Bradyrhizobium diazoefficiens: one gene and its partner. Each later gene encodes a partner of the first gene's protein in a complex. Links are inferred from orthologs where the notes say so. Each region holds a gene or a part of one and is shown in the gene's direction. Other genes may lie near its edges.

Region 1 (6,497 bases):
CTGCGTTCCTGCTGTCGCTTGGGGCCGCCCACGCGCAGACCACGCTGCGTATCGGCCTTGCCGAGGACCCCGATATTCTTGATCCCTCGATGGCGCGCACCTATGTCGGCCGCATCGTGTTCGCCGCATTCTGCGACAAGCTGTTCGACATCGACGAGAAGCTCAACATCGTGCCCCAGCTCGCGCTGTCGAGCGAGACCGCCGATGACGGCAAGGGCCTCGTCATCAAGCTCAGGCCCGGCGTGAAATTCCACGACGGCGAGCCTTTCGACGCGGAGGCCGCCAAATTCTCGCTGGAGCGCCATTTGACTCTCCCCGGCTCGTTCCGCAAGCCGGAGCTCGCCTCGGTAGACCACATCGATGTCGTCGATCCCCTCACCATCAAGCTGGTGCTGAAATCGCCGTTCTCGCCGTTGCTCGCCCAGCTCACAGATCGCGCCGGCATGATGATGTCGCCGAAAGCGGCGAAGGCAGCCGGCGACAAGTTCGGCCTGCACCCGGTCTGCGCCGGCCCTTATAAATTCGTCGAGCGCGTGCAGCAGGACCGCATCGTGTTCGAGAAGTTCGCGGACTACTGGAACAAGGACCACGTTTTCATCGACCGCATCGTGTTCCAGCCCATCGTCGATGCCACCGTGCGGCTGGCGAACCTGAAATCCGGCGCCCTCGATCTGATCGAGCGCGTGCTCGCCACCGATCTCAAGGAGGTGCGCGCCGATTCACGGCTGAAGGTCGCCACCGCCATCGAGCTCGGCTATCAGGGGATCACGCTCAATATCGGCAAGGATAAGGCCAAGGGACCGCTGAGCCAATCCGCCAAGGTGCGGCAGGCTCTCGACCTTGCCATCGACCGCGAGGCGATCAACCAGGTCGTGTTTAACGGCGAGTTTCAGGTCGGCAATCAATGGGTCAATCCTGATCATCCCTACTACCAAAAGAGCTTGCCGGTCCGTCCCCGCAATGTGGAGAAGGCCAAGGCGCTGCTGAAGGAAGCCGGCGTGACGCCGCCAGTCAGCGTCGACTTCCTGGTGCCGAAGGGCGCGGAGACGGAGACACCGGCGCAGGTGATCCAGTCGATGGCTGCAGAAGCTGGTTTCGACATGAAGATCCGCGTCACCGAATTCGCAACCGGGCTCAAGCAGGCCGAGGCCGGCGATTACCAGGCCTTCATGCTCGCCTGGAGCGGCCGCGTCGATCCTGACGGCAACACCTTCATCTTCCTGCACAGCGGCGCTCCTCAGAACTACGGCGACTGGAACGATGCGCAGGCCGACAAGGCGCTGGAAGACGCGCGGCTCGTGACCGGCCTCGCCAAGCGCAAGGCCAGCTACGAAGATTTGGCCAAGCTGGTCCAGGATGAGGAGCCGCTGCTCTATCTCTATCATCGCCGCATCATCATTGCGCATACCACCAAGCTCGAGGGCTACAGGCAGATGCCCGACGGCCTCGTGCGCGTCGTCGGCCTCAAGCTGAAGTGACGCTGCAGGGATGCTGAATTTCCTCGCCCGCCGGCTTGCGCAGATCGTACCGACACTGTTCTTTGTGTCGTTGCTGATCTTCTCGCTGCAGCAATTGCTGCCGGGCGATCCCGCCCTGGTGATGGCGGGAGAAGAGCGCGATCCGGCCGTGATCGAGCAGATCCGCCACCAATACCGGCTCGATCAGCCGGTCCCCGTGCAGTACGCCTACTGGATGAAGGGCGTGTTATCGGGCGATTTCGGCGAGTCCCTGCGTAACAAGATGCCGGTGCGCGAGCTGATTGCGCAAAAGCTGCCGGTGACACTGCAACTCGGTTCGATGGCGATCATCATCGCCTTCCTGATCGGCATTCCCGCCGGGATCGTCGCCGCCGTGAAGAAGGGAACGGCCTGGGACTACGGCGCCAATTTCTTCGCGCTATGGGGCATCTCGACGCCAAACTTCTGGCTCGGCATCATGCTGATCTTCCTGTTCTCGATCGAGCTCGGCTGGCTGCCGGCCTCGGGCTATGTGCCGCTCACCGAGAACTGGCGCGCGAGCCTGGCTGCCACCATCATGCCCGCTTTCGTGCTCGGCAATGCGATTGCCGCGGTCCTGATGCGGCATACCCGCAGCGCCATGCTCCAGGTGCTGGAAAGCGATTACGTCCGCACCGCGCGCGCCAAGGGGCTCTCCGAGCGTTCCGTGATCCTGAAACATGCCATGCGCAACGCGCTGACGCCGATCATCACGCTCGGCGCGCTCGAGCTCGGCACGCTGCTGTCCGGCGCCGTGCTGACCGAGCAGATCTTCTCCATTCCCGGCTTCGGCAAGCTGATCGTGGACGCCGTGTTCAACCGCGACTATGCCGTCGTGCAGGGTGTGGTGCTGGTGACCGCCACGGTCTACATCACCCTCAATCTGGTTGCCGACGTCGCCTACATCCTCGTCAACCCGCGGCTGAGGGGCTAGGCCATGACCGACGCCGCCCTGTCGGGCCCCCTTGTGCAAGCGGACGAACTGGACAGCCCGGCGCGCCGCGCGCGGCGTCACCTGTTCAAGCGCAAGGCAGCGGTTGCGGGCCTCGTGGTCCTCACCATCGTCATCCTGCTCGCGCTGCTCGCCCCTCTGATCGTGCCCTACGACCCCATCGCGACGAGCTGGAGCCTGGTGCGCAAGCCGCCCACATTCACGCACTGGTTCGGCACTGACGAGCTTGGCCGCGATATCCTGAGCCGCGTCGTCTACGGCGCGCGGGCCTCGCTGCTTGCGGGCCTGATCTCGGTCGCGATCGCCCTCGGCATCGGCGTGCCGCTCGGCCTTCTCGCCGGCTATCGCGGCGGGTTCGTCGATGCGCTGATCAGCCGGATCACCGATGCGATGCTGGCCTGCCCGTTCCTGATCCTGGCGATTGCGCTGGCGGCGTTCCTCGGTCCGAGCCTCGGCAACGCCATGATCGCGATCGGCATCTCGGCAACGCCCATCTTCATCCGCCTGACCCGCGGCCAGGTGCTGAGCGTCAAGGCCGAGGACTATGTCGAAGCGGCACGCGCACTCGGCAATCCGCCTTGGCGCATCGCTGTCTCGCACATCCTGCCGAACATCCTGCCCGCACTGCTGGTTCAGGCGACGCTCTCGATCGCAGCCGCCATCATCGCCGAGGCGGCGCTATCGTTCCTCGGCCTCGGCCAGCAGCCGCCGGCGCCATCCTGGGGCAGCATGCTTAACGCAGCGCAACGCTTCCTGACCCAGGCGCCCTGGATGGCGATCTGGCCGGGGCTTGCGATCTTCCTCGTGGTGCTGTCGCTGAACCTGCTTGGCGACGGCCTGCGCGACGCCCTCGACCCGCGGCAGCGTTAGATCACCACCTCGCGCATCACGCGGCGGCAATCCATCTCATATTCGAGGTCGACCACCGGCGGCCGCGCGAAGTGCCAGGTGAGGCCCGAGCGCAGCGCGCCACGGCGGACAAGCTCGTCGACAAGCGCATGGTGGAAGTCGTGCACGGAATAGGCCTGTACGCCGGTCGTGTCCTTCCAACCGAATCCGAACGCCGTCATCCGGTTCTCCATCTGCGACGTCGTGGTGAATCGCACCTTCTCGCGCAACCCCTCCGGGCTGAGGTCGCGGTAGCGTACCGTGCGCTCGACATAGCTGCCGCCGCCCTCGCGCGCCTCGGCACCGCCAGCAATGACGAAGGACGGCGCTTTGGAGCTTGTTGGGAACGTGAAGGAGAACGCGTAGAACGACGGCTCCGACGGCGGATCGATCTCGGGACAGACATTGCTGCGCGCCACCGGATTGGTGGTGCCGTCGAAGATGCCCCATTCCGACAGCGTCTTGACGTAATGCAAGTTGAATGCGCGGAAGCCCTCCTCGCTGAAGGCAGCCGGCGAGCGCAGCTCGCAGGCACAGAACGCCGTCAACGGGCGCCCTGCCTCCTGAATGAACTTTGCCGCAAGCGCAAACCCCTCGGCCAGAGGCACGAGGCGATCGAACCGGACGCGCTCGATCTCATAGCCGTCATCGGCGGCCGCACCAGCCGAATACTGAAACACGGAGGGAATGAACCGATAGTTGCCGGCGGAGAATTCACGCGTCATGACGAACTCCTAATCCAATTGAATGCGGATGCCCTTGCCGCCGTTGAGCAGGCGCCTCAAGTGAAATCCGGCGAGAGGATCGTCCGCGTGCATGCTGACCAGCGCGGCAAAGGCCGGCATGGCCGCGGCGTCACCGGCTTCCATCCTGGCAAAGGCCTCGGAATACAGCGCCGTCTCGGGCGCCTCGAATCTTTCACGCGGCAGCGGCTCGAACGCGCGCAGCGGCTCGCTACGCCCGCGCAGCATCAGATCGCCGACGGGACGCCCCTGAAAATTCCTGGCTGCCTCGGCGACACCCGAGCTGACACAGATACGCGTGCCCAGCTGCTTGTTCGCAGCTTCCAGCCGCGCGGCGATGTTGATGGTGTCCCCATACGCGGTGTAGTCGAAGAAGCGATTGCCGCCGAAATTGCCGACCAGCGCGGACCCGGCGTGAATGCCGATGCGGGTGGCTCCGAAATCCACGCCTCGATCACTTTGGCGCGCGCAAAAATCCTGTGCCCAGGCATCCAGATCATGGGCGCATGCGACCGCACGCGTCGCATAGTCCGGCTGATCGCCGGGCGCATTGAACAGCACCTGGATCGCGTCGCCGATAATTTTTGCGACCGTTCCCTCATGTGCAAAGACGACTTCGGTCATCCCGCCCACATATTCGTTGAGGAGCGCGCCCAGCGTCTCGGGCGGCGCGGTCTCGACCAGCGAGGTGAAGCCGGTGATATCGGTGAAAATGGTCGCGACATCGCGCCACTGCACCTCGATCCCCTCACCCTCGCCGCCCGCCGCCAGACGCTTGGCAAGCTCTGGCGAGAAGTGGCGCGACAATGCGGCGTGGGCCCGCTCGGCCTCAGCCTGACGGCGCCTCACCTCGCGCAACATCCCGATGTGGCGAAGGGTCTTCTCGATTGTGGTTTCCAGGTCGGCGAAGTCGATCGGCTTGGTCAGGAAGTCGAACGCCCCACGGTTCATGGCGGTGCGGATATTGCTCATGTCGCCATAGGCCGAAACGATGATGGTCGACTTCTTGTCCTCGGCTTCCTGCAGCTTCTGCAACAGCGACAACCCGTCCATTCTGGGCATGTTGATGTCGGAGACCACCATGTCGACGTGCGGGTTCTGCTCAAGCGATTCCAGCGCCTCCAAGCCGTCGCGCGCGAACATGATGGCAACGATCCCGTCGCGGATCTGCCTGCGGAATTTTTGCAGGATCAGTGCCTCGAGATCGGGCTCATCGTCGACGAAGAGGATGGTCGAAGTCATGCCGCCTGCTCGAGCCTCGTGTCGATCTGCTGGCGCAGCAGCGCAAAATCGATCGGCTTGGTGAGCAGCCCAATGGCGCCACGCTCGATCGCCTTGCGACGCGTCTCGGCATCGCCGTACGCCGTGATCATGATGACCGGAACATGCGGATGCTCGGCGCGCACCTTGGGCAGCATGTCGAGCCCGCTCATGCCGGGCATGTTGATGTCAGACAGGATCAGGATCAACGAGGGGTCGCGAACCTCGGCCGCGAGCTTCAGCGCTTCGGACGCCGAGGGTGCGAACTCCATCTGGAAACGGCCGGCGCGCAGGTCGCGCCTGAATTGCTGCCGGAACAGCGCCTCGACATCGGGCTCGTCATCGACGACCAGGATGTAAACGTTCACGTCTTGCCTCCGGAAGTATCGCCTGCCGCGATGACGCGCGGCAGGGTGATGATGAATTCGGTGAAGACACCGGGCTCGGTGTTCACGTCGATCGTGCCGCCGTGCTGTTTCACGACGATGTCATGGCTCATGGACAGACCAAGCCCGGTGCCCTCGCCGGCCGGCTTGGTGGTGAAGAAGGGATTGAACATCTTCTCCTTCACGTCCGGCGGAATGCCCGTGCCGTTGTCGCGAATCCGGATTTCGACCTTGCCGCCGAGATTCTTCGTCGTGGCGCTCACGGTCGGTTCGAATCCATCGGCGGCGCTGTCCTTGCGCTTAAGCGCAGCATAGAAGCCGTTCGAGATCAAATTGAGGAAGACGCGGGCGATCTCCTGCGGATAGACGTCGGCCATCCCGGCGGTCGGATCGAGGCCGCGCTGGAGTGTCACGTTGAACGACGGCCGTTCGGCGCGCGCGCCGTGATAGGCGAGATTAAGGCTCTCCTCGACGATCGCGTTGATGTCGGCTGGGCGATGCTCGCTGGAGCCCTCGCGCGAGTGCAGCAGCATGTTCCTGACGATGGAATCGGCGCGCTTGCCGTGCTGCGCGACCTTCTCGAGATTGCCCCTGAGCATGCCGGTCAGCTCAGCCACCTCGTCCTTCGTCTTGCCGTCAAGCGATGCCGTTTGCAGGACCTCGTTGAGCTCGTCGATCAGCTCCGCCGAGATCGACGAGAAATTATTGACGAAGTTGAGCGGGTTCTTGATCTCGTGGGCGATCCCAGCGGTGAGCTGGCCGAGCGAGGCCA
Region 2 (6,577 bases), 5.2 Mb from region 1 along the record:
GAAACTGCTCGAGCGCGCCATCGCGATCGATCCGGATTACGGCCAGGCGCTGGCGGTGCTGGCGGCAAGCCACATGTTCGGCGTGCATCTGGGCTGGGCCGAGCTCGCCACGACGGCGCCGATCGCGGAGAGCGCCGCGCTCGCCGCAATGCGCTGCGATCACGAGAATGCCTGGGCCCATGCCGCGCTCGGCAGCGTCTGCTTCTCGACCAGCCGGCTTGCGGACGCGCTGTCCGAATTCGAGCAGGCGCTCGCGCTCAATCCGAACTTTTCGCTGGCGCAGGGCTATTACGCACTGGCGCTGTCCTATGCCGGGCGCCCCGGCGATTCGTTCGAGGCGGCGCAAAAGGCGATCAGGCTCTCACCGCGCGATCCGTCGCTGGCGATCTATTACGGCATCGCCGGCTATGCGCGCTTCACCGAGCGGCAATATGACGAGGCCGTCGCGCTGGCGCGCGAGGCAATCCGCCATCGCGGCGATCTCACCGGCGCCTATCGCGTGCTCGCCGTCTCCGCCGGCATGACCGGCGACAGCGCGCTTGCGGACATGGCGCTGGGAGAGCTCCGCCGCACCCAGCCCAATATCTCACTGGACTGGATCGCAACGCAGCTGCCATGGGCCAATGACGCGGACCGCGAGCACTATCTGGAAGGATTTCGGCGCGCTGGCCTGAGATGAAGGAATTCGGCGTGGCGCCCCTATTTCGCCTTGGCCTGGATCGCCTTCGGCGGCGGCACTTGCGCCCATTCCTTGTCGGCGCGGGGACCATTGAGATCGCCGGTGAGGCCGATGAGCTGGCCGGGCTGGGCGTCAAGGGTCTGGTGCCAGGTCTGGGTCTGGCACAACAGCTTGATCAGACAACCCTTGAGCTTGAGGCGGTCGGCGGATTCGCGCCACAGCGAGACCGAATAGAACTTGCCGTCCTCGGCATTGTAGATATCGCCGGCGAACCGACCATCGGTCGTCGCCTGCAGGCCCATGATCAACTGGTGGCCGAGCAGGGCGCGGGCGCGCTTGTCGGGGTCGGGATTTTCCTTGTCGCGATGAGGCTGGCCGCGCTTGTCGGCCGGCTCCTTCATCCAGACGATGAAGCCGCAGATGCGGTCGCGCGTCGGCCCGCAGCGCTCGAGCCGAATGCGTGCGCGGCCGTCCTCGACGAGCCAGGTGCCGCTCGGATCGTTGGGCGTGACGGCGCCGGCGCGGCCACCCAAAATCATCATCACGACGGTGATGGCGACGCGCAGCACGAAGCGAAGGACAAAGTTCATCAGCGGCTCCTTTCGTTGGGAGGATTGCGGCGTCAGTTCAGTTGCGCCATCAGCGCATCGGCGCCCTTATCGACGCCGGCATTGGCGGCCGCGAGCGCGCCGACGCTGGCCTTGATGTCGTAGGCGCCGGGGTATTGCTTGGTGACGTAGGCGGAGAGCAGGCGCGCGGTCGCAGCGTCGAAGATCTCGACGCCGTAAATGACCGAGCCGGTCAAGGTGCCCTCGCCGTCGCGCGCGGCCTGCACGCCGTTGTAGACGGCGCCCGCCATGTCGAAGCGGGAGAGCGTGCCGAGCACCGGGGTATTGGTGACGGCACCGGTCAGCGTCAGCCTGATCCGCAGCGTCTCCGGTCCGCGCTCGCGCACGAGTGCGAAGCGTCCGCGCAGCCGCTCGGCAAAACGGGTTTGCATATAAGCGGCCAGCGTCGCCTTGTCCTTGTCGGACATGTCGCCGAACTGGTGATCCTTGCCGCGGTAGACCACGACCGGATCGAGGATCACTTTATTATAGGCGCGCCAGTCGACTGGCGTGGAATAGCGGTAGGGCACGCGGCCGGAGGCATCCGACTTGTCGGGCACCATGTAGGCGGACGACGCCATCTCCGAATAGGGCACGGGCACAACCGAGGCGCAGCCGGCCACGGCCGTGCCAAGCATCAGCGTTCCCAGACCGCGCAGAGCGATCGAGCGATCCATTTCAGAACTCCTCTTGCGACTTGTCGAACGGCAAGGGCGGCCGCAGCCGCGTTTGGGACCAGACGCGGCTGCGGCGTTCACCTTTGCCAGCCCAAGGCTTCGTCCGGGGCCATGTCAGTTGCCTTGGGCCGCCTCAGTGTTTCCGTTTATAAACCGACCAGGCGGTTTGTAAAGTGCAAAATTGACCGCTGGCGCATTTGGCCGCAGACGCGGTTTTAGGCAGCGATTGGTTGGAGGTTGTTAACGTTGAATCAGGCGCGCTTGCGCGGCGTTGCGGCCTTTGCCGCCGGCGCCGCCTTGACGGCACGCTGCCTGACGGGCTTCTCCAGCGTATTCCACTGGCTGTCGTCCATTAGACGCTTGAACAGCCGCTGATGCTCGTCCTTGCCAAGCGGCGACATCCCGAACAGTCCGCTCAACAGCAATCCCCTCGCCGCCGCCCAGCGCAACAAGGCGAGATCCGGATCACTCGCCTCGGCCTTGATGGCCTTGATGATCTCGACATCAGCCGCACGCGGCAGTTCCATCAGGCTGGGATCCTCGACCATCGCCGCGAGCACGCCAAGCGCTGCCGAATTCGGCTGGACGCTCGCCTCACGCACTGTCGCGAGTTGCGCAGCCAGCTCGGGCTGTTCCGAAACTTCGCGTGCCGTCGCCATGTAGCGACTAGTGAACTCCGCGAAATGCGTCATCTGCCGCTCCAGCAGCGCCTTCAGCACCGCCTGCTTGGTGCGGAATTGATGCATCACGCCGCCCTTGCTTAGGCCGCTCTCGCGCGCGATCGCGTCGAGCGTTAGCCGGCCGGGTCCGTCGCGCGCAATGATCGCAAGCGCCGCATCGAGTGCAGCATTGCGGGATCGTTCGGAGCGTGTGGCGTTGTCCATGAGCCGACTTGTCTCCGTGACAAGACAATGAATCAAGTGAAAACAGGACGCGCTGTACATTTTTTGTGCGAACACTGTCGAGACTTTCATCTTGCGGCGCGGAATGGGACTGTGTGAGCCTCAATGGTGGATGGGGACTGGGATGAGCCGGCCGCCGCTTCGCGCGCGAGAACGTTGCGAAGCGCTGACGGCTGGTCTCGCTTGAGAAAGATACGAGATGTCGAAACGAGTGTTGCTTGGTCTCCTCCTGGCTTGCGGCCTCACGGCCTCGGCGCTGGCGCAAGAGCCGAAGACAGGGGGTGTGATCAATGCGGTGATCCAGCCCGAGCCGCCCGGCCTGATGCTTGCGATGATCCAGAACGGTCCGACCCAGATGGTGTCGGGCAACATCTTCGAGGGCTTGCTGCGTTATAGCCCCAAGCTCGAGCCGCTTCCGGAGCTCGCCGAGAGCTGGAACGTCAGCGAGGACGCCAAGACCTACACCTTCAAGCTCAGGAAGGGCGTCACCTGGCATGACGGCAAGCCCTTCACCGCGGCTGACGTGCTGTTCTCGGTCGAGATGCTGAAGCAGACCCATGCGCGTGCCCGCAACAACCTCGCGCAGGTCGACAAGGTCGAGGCGCCCGACGATTACACTGTTGTCTTCACGCTGAAGCAGCCGTTCGGCCCGTTCCTGGGCATCTTCGAGGTCGGCTCGATGCCGATGGTGCCGAAGCATCTCTATGACGGCACCGACTGGAAGACCAACCCCTACAACAACGCGCCTGTCGGCACCGGCCCCTTCATGTTCAAGGAATGGCAGAAGGGCTCGTTCATCCGGCTGGTCAAGAACCCGAACTATTACGAGAAGGGCAAACCCTATATCGACGAGATCTACTGGCAGATCATCCCCGACGCCGCAGCGCGTTCGGTGGCCTATGAGACCGGCAAGGTCGACGTGCTGCCCGGCGGCTCGGTCGAGAATTTCGACGTGCCGCGGCTGTCCAAGCTGAAGGACACCTGCGTCACCGGTGCCGGCTGGGAGTTCTTCTCGCCGCTGGCCTGGCTGTGGCTGAACAACCGCCAGGGGCCGCTCGCGGACAAGCGGGTGCGGCAGGCGGTGATGTATGCGATCGACCGCGACTTCGCCAAGGACGTGATCTGGAACGGGCTCGGCAAGGTCGCAACCGGTCCGTCGGCCTCGACCATCAAGTACTACACCGACGACGTGCCGAAATACGCTTACGATCCGGCCAAGGCCAAAGCGCTGCTGAAGGAAGCCGGCTACAAGGGCGAGAAGATCCGCATCCTGCCGCTCGCCTATGGCGAGACCTGGCAGCGCTGGGGTGAAGCCGTGAAGCAGAACCTCGTGGACGTCGGCATGAACATCGAGACGATCTCGACCGACGTCGCCGGCGGCAACCAGAAGATCGGCGACTGGGATTACGACATCGCCTTCACCTATCTCTACCAGTACGGCGATCCCGCGCTCGGGGTGGGGCGCAACTACGTCTCCAGCGCCATCGCCAAGGGCCAGGTGTTCAACAACGTCGAGGGCTACTCCAACCCCGAGATCGACAAGCTGTTTGCCGACGGCGCGGTCGCAACGCCGGACTCCAAGCGCAAGGAGATCTACGAGAAGGCGCAGAAGATCCTGGTCGAGGACGTGCCGGTGGCCTGGATGCTCGAGCTGCAATTCCCGACCATCACCCGCTGCAAGGTCAAGAACCTGATCACCACGGGGATCGGGGTCAATGACGGCTTCAAGGACGCATGGCTCGACAAGTGACCGCGGGCGCCGCTGACCTCTCCCGCTTGCGGGAGAGGTCGGTACGCGCGAAGCGCGTAGCGGGTGAGGGCTCTCTCCTCTTGGCGTCCTCTCTGCGGAAATACCCTCTCCCCTGCCCTCTCCCGCAAGCGGGAGAGGGAGCGCACCGCGATTGTCGCTGCGTTCAACCTGATCTGATCGCCATCTAAAATGCTCTCCTTCATCTCCCAGCGTGTCGTGAAGGGCGTGATCGTCCTGCTTGCGATCGTCGTCCTCAATTTCTTCCTGATCCGGCTTGCGCCCGGCGATCCCGCCGTCGTGATGGCGGGCGAGGCCGGCGCCAGCGACCAGGTCTTCGTCCAGCAGCTGCGTGAAAAATTCGGCCTCGACAAGCCGCTGCCCGAGCAGCTGTTCATCTACGTCAAGGGCATCGCGACCTTCGACCTTGGCTTCTCCTTCCGTCAGCAGGCACCGGTGTCGAAGCTGATCCTCGAACGGCTGCCGGCGACGCTGCTGCTGACGCTGACGGCATTCGCGATCTCGCTCGCGCTCGGTGTCCTGTTCGGCACCTTCGCCGCGCGCTTTGCCGGAACTTTCCTCGACACGGCCATCACCGTCTTGGTGCTGATCTTCTACGCCATGCCGATCTTCTGGGTGGCGCTGATGGGAATCCTGCTGTTCTCGGTCACGGTCGACTGGCTGCCGAGCTTCGGCTACGAGACGGTCGGCGCCAACCTCACCGGCTTTGCCCATGTGGTCGACGTCGCCAAGCACCTGATCATGCCGGCGATGACGCTCGGCCTGTTCTTCATGGCGACCTACACCCGCATGACGCGCGCCTCGATGCTGGAGGTGAAGCGGCTCGACTTCGTCAAGACCGCACGCGCCAAGGGCCTCTCGGACGCCGTGATCCAGCGCCGCCATGTGCTGCGCAACGCGCTGCTGCCGGTCGTGACGCTCGCCGGCGTGCATGCCGGCACGCTGATCGGCGGCGCCGTCATCACCGAGACCGTGTTCGCCTGGCCCGGCATCGGGCGGTTGATGTACGACGCGCTGCTGCAGCGCGACTACAATCTGCTGCTCGGCGTCTTCGTGACCTGCTCGGTCATGGTGCTGATCTTCAACCTCATCACCGACCTCGTCTATCGCCTGGTCGACCCACGCATCGAATTCGCCGCATGAAACAGTTCTGGACATCGATGCTGAAGAGCCCGAGCGGCGTCGTCGGGCTCGTCATCCTTCTGCTTGCCATCTCGGTTGCAGTGTTCGGGCCGTTGCTGTTCCCGAATTCGCCCTGGCGCATGGTGCAGCGGCCGTTCCTGCCGCCCTTCACGCTCTCGACCGTACCGCTCGGCACCGACGCACTCGGCCGCGACGTGTTCGCCGGCATGATTTTTGGCGCACGCGTCTCGCTGCTGGTCGGCCTCGTCTCGACGCTGGTCGCACTTGTCGTCGGCGTTCCGATCGGCGCCATGGCCGGCTATTTCGGCGGCAAGGTCGACGACGCCCTGATGCGCTTCACCGAATTCTTCCAGACCATTCCAAGTTTTGCGCTCGCGATCGTGCTGGTGGCGATCCTGCAGCCGTCGATCTATTCGATCGTGGCATCAATTGCAGTGGTGAGCTGGCCGCCGGTCGCGCGCCTCGTCCGCGGCGAGGTGCTGTCGCTACGCACGCGCGAATATGTCCAGGCCGCCGTCGTCACCGGACAGAGCAACACCTGGATCATCCTGCGGGAGATCCTGCCCAACGCGCTGTCGCCAGTGATCGTGCTGGCCTCGCTGATGGTCGCAACCGCGATCCTGCTGGAATCCTCGCTGTCCTTCCTCGGCCTCGGCGATCCCAATCTGATCTCCTGGGGCTACATGGTCGGCGCCGGCCGCACTGTGATCCGCCAGGCCTGGTGGATCACGGTGTTTCCCGGCGTCGCGATCCTGATCTCGGTGCTCGGACTGAACCTGATCGGCGAGGGCCTCAACGAC

What was found.
Region 2: the proteins of JJC00_RS28060 (region 1) and JJC00_RS04070 are in contact, whole or in part, in a cryo-EM structure (PDB 8Z1Y), measured with the Escherichia coli proteins. The link is inferred for Bradyrhizobium diazoefficiens from one-to-one orthologs.

What each region holds. Positions count from the first base shown.
Region 1 is NZ_CP067102.1:6,023,666-6,030,162, forward strand. What follows is about bases 1,590-4,375. They hold JJC00_RS28060 (ABC transporter permease), read left to right. Parts: upstream 1,590-2,433; coding sequence 2,434-3,318; downstream 3,319-4,375. Other genes in these bases: JJC00_RS28055 (ABC transporter permease), read left to right, coding at 1,590-2,430; cnbZ (2-amino-5-chloromuconate deaminase CnbZ), read right to left, coding at 3,315-4,061; JJC00_RS28070 (adenylate/guanylate cyclase domain-containing protein), read right to left, coding at 4,071-4,375. Outside these bases: JJC00_RS28050 (ABC transporter substrate-binding protein), read left to right, coding at 1-1,478; more of JJC00_RS28055, read left to right, coding at 1,489-1,589; more of JJC00_RS28070, read right to left, coding at 4,376-5,321; JJC00_RS28075 (response regulator), read right to left, coding at 5,318-5,707; JJC00_RS28080 (ATP-binding protein), read right to left, coding at 5,704-6,497. UniProt on the Escherichia coli protein: Part of the ABC transporter DppABCDF involved in dipeptide transport. Responsible for the translocation of the substrate across the membrane.
Region 2 is NZ_CP067102.1:873,714-880,290, reverse strand. What follows is about bases 2,475-5,340. They hold JJC00_RS04070 (ABC transporter substrate-binding protein), read left to right. Parts: upstream 2,475-3,065; coding sequence 3,066-4,616; downstream 4,617-5,340. Other genes in these bases: JJC00_RS04065 (ABC transporter permease), read left to right, coding at 4,806-5,340; JJC00_RS04075 (TetR/AcrR family transcriptional regulator), read right to left, coding at 2,475-2,848. Also shown: JJC00_RS04090 (winged helix-turn-helix domain-containing tetratricopeptide repeat protein), read left to right, coding at 1-679; JJC00_RS04085 (DUF2147 domain-containing protein), read right to left, coding at 700-1,269; JJC00_RS04080 (DUF3313 domain-containing protein), read right to left, coding at 1,302-1,964; more of JJC00_RS04075, read right to left, coding at 2,216-2,474; more of JJC00_RS04065, read left to right, coding at 5,341-5,777; JJC00_RS04060 (ABC transporter permease), read left to right, coding at 5,774-6,577. UniProt on the Escherichia coli protein: Part of the ABC transporter DppABCDF involved in dipeptide transport. Binds dipeptides and accepts a wide range of side chains, including small neutral, bulky hydrophobic, and positively and negatively charged groups. Tripeptides are poor substrates.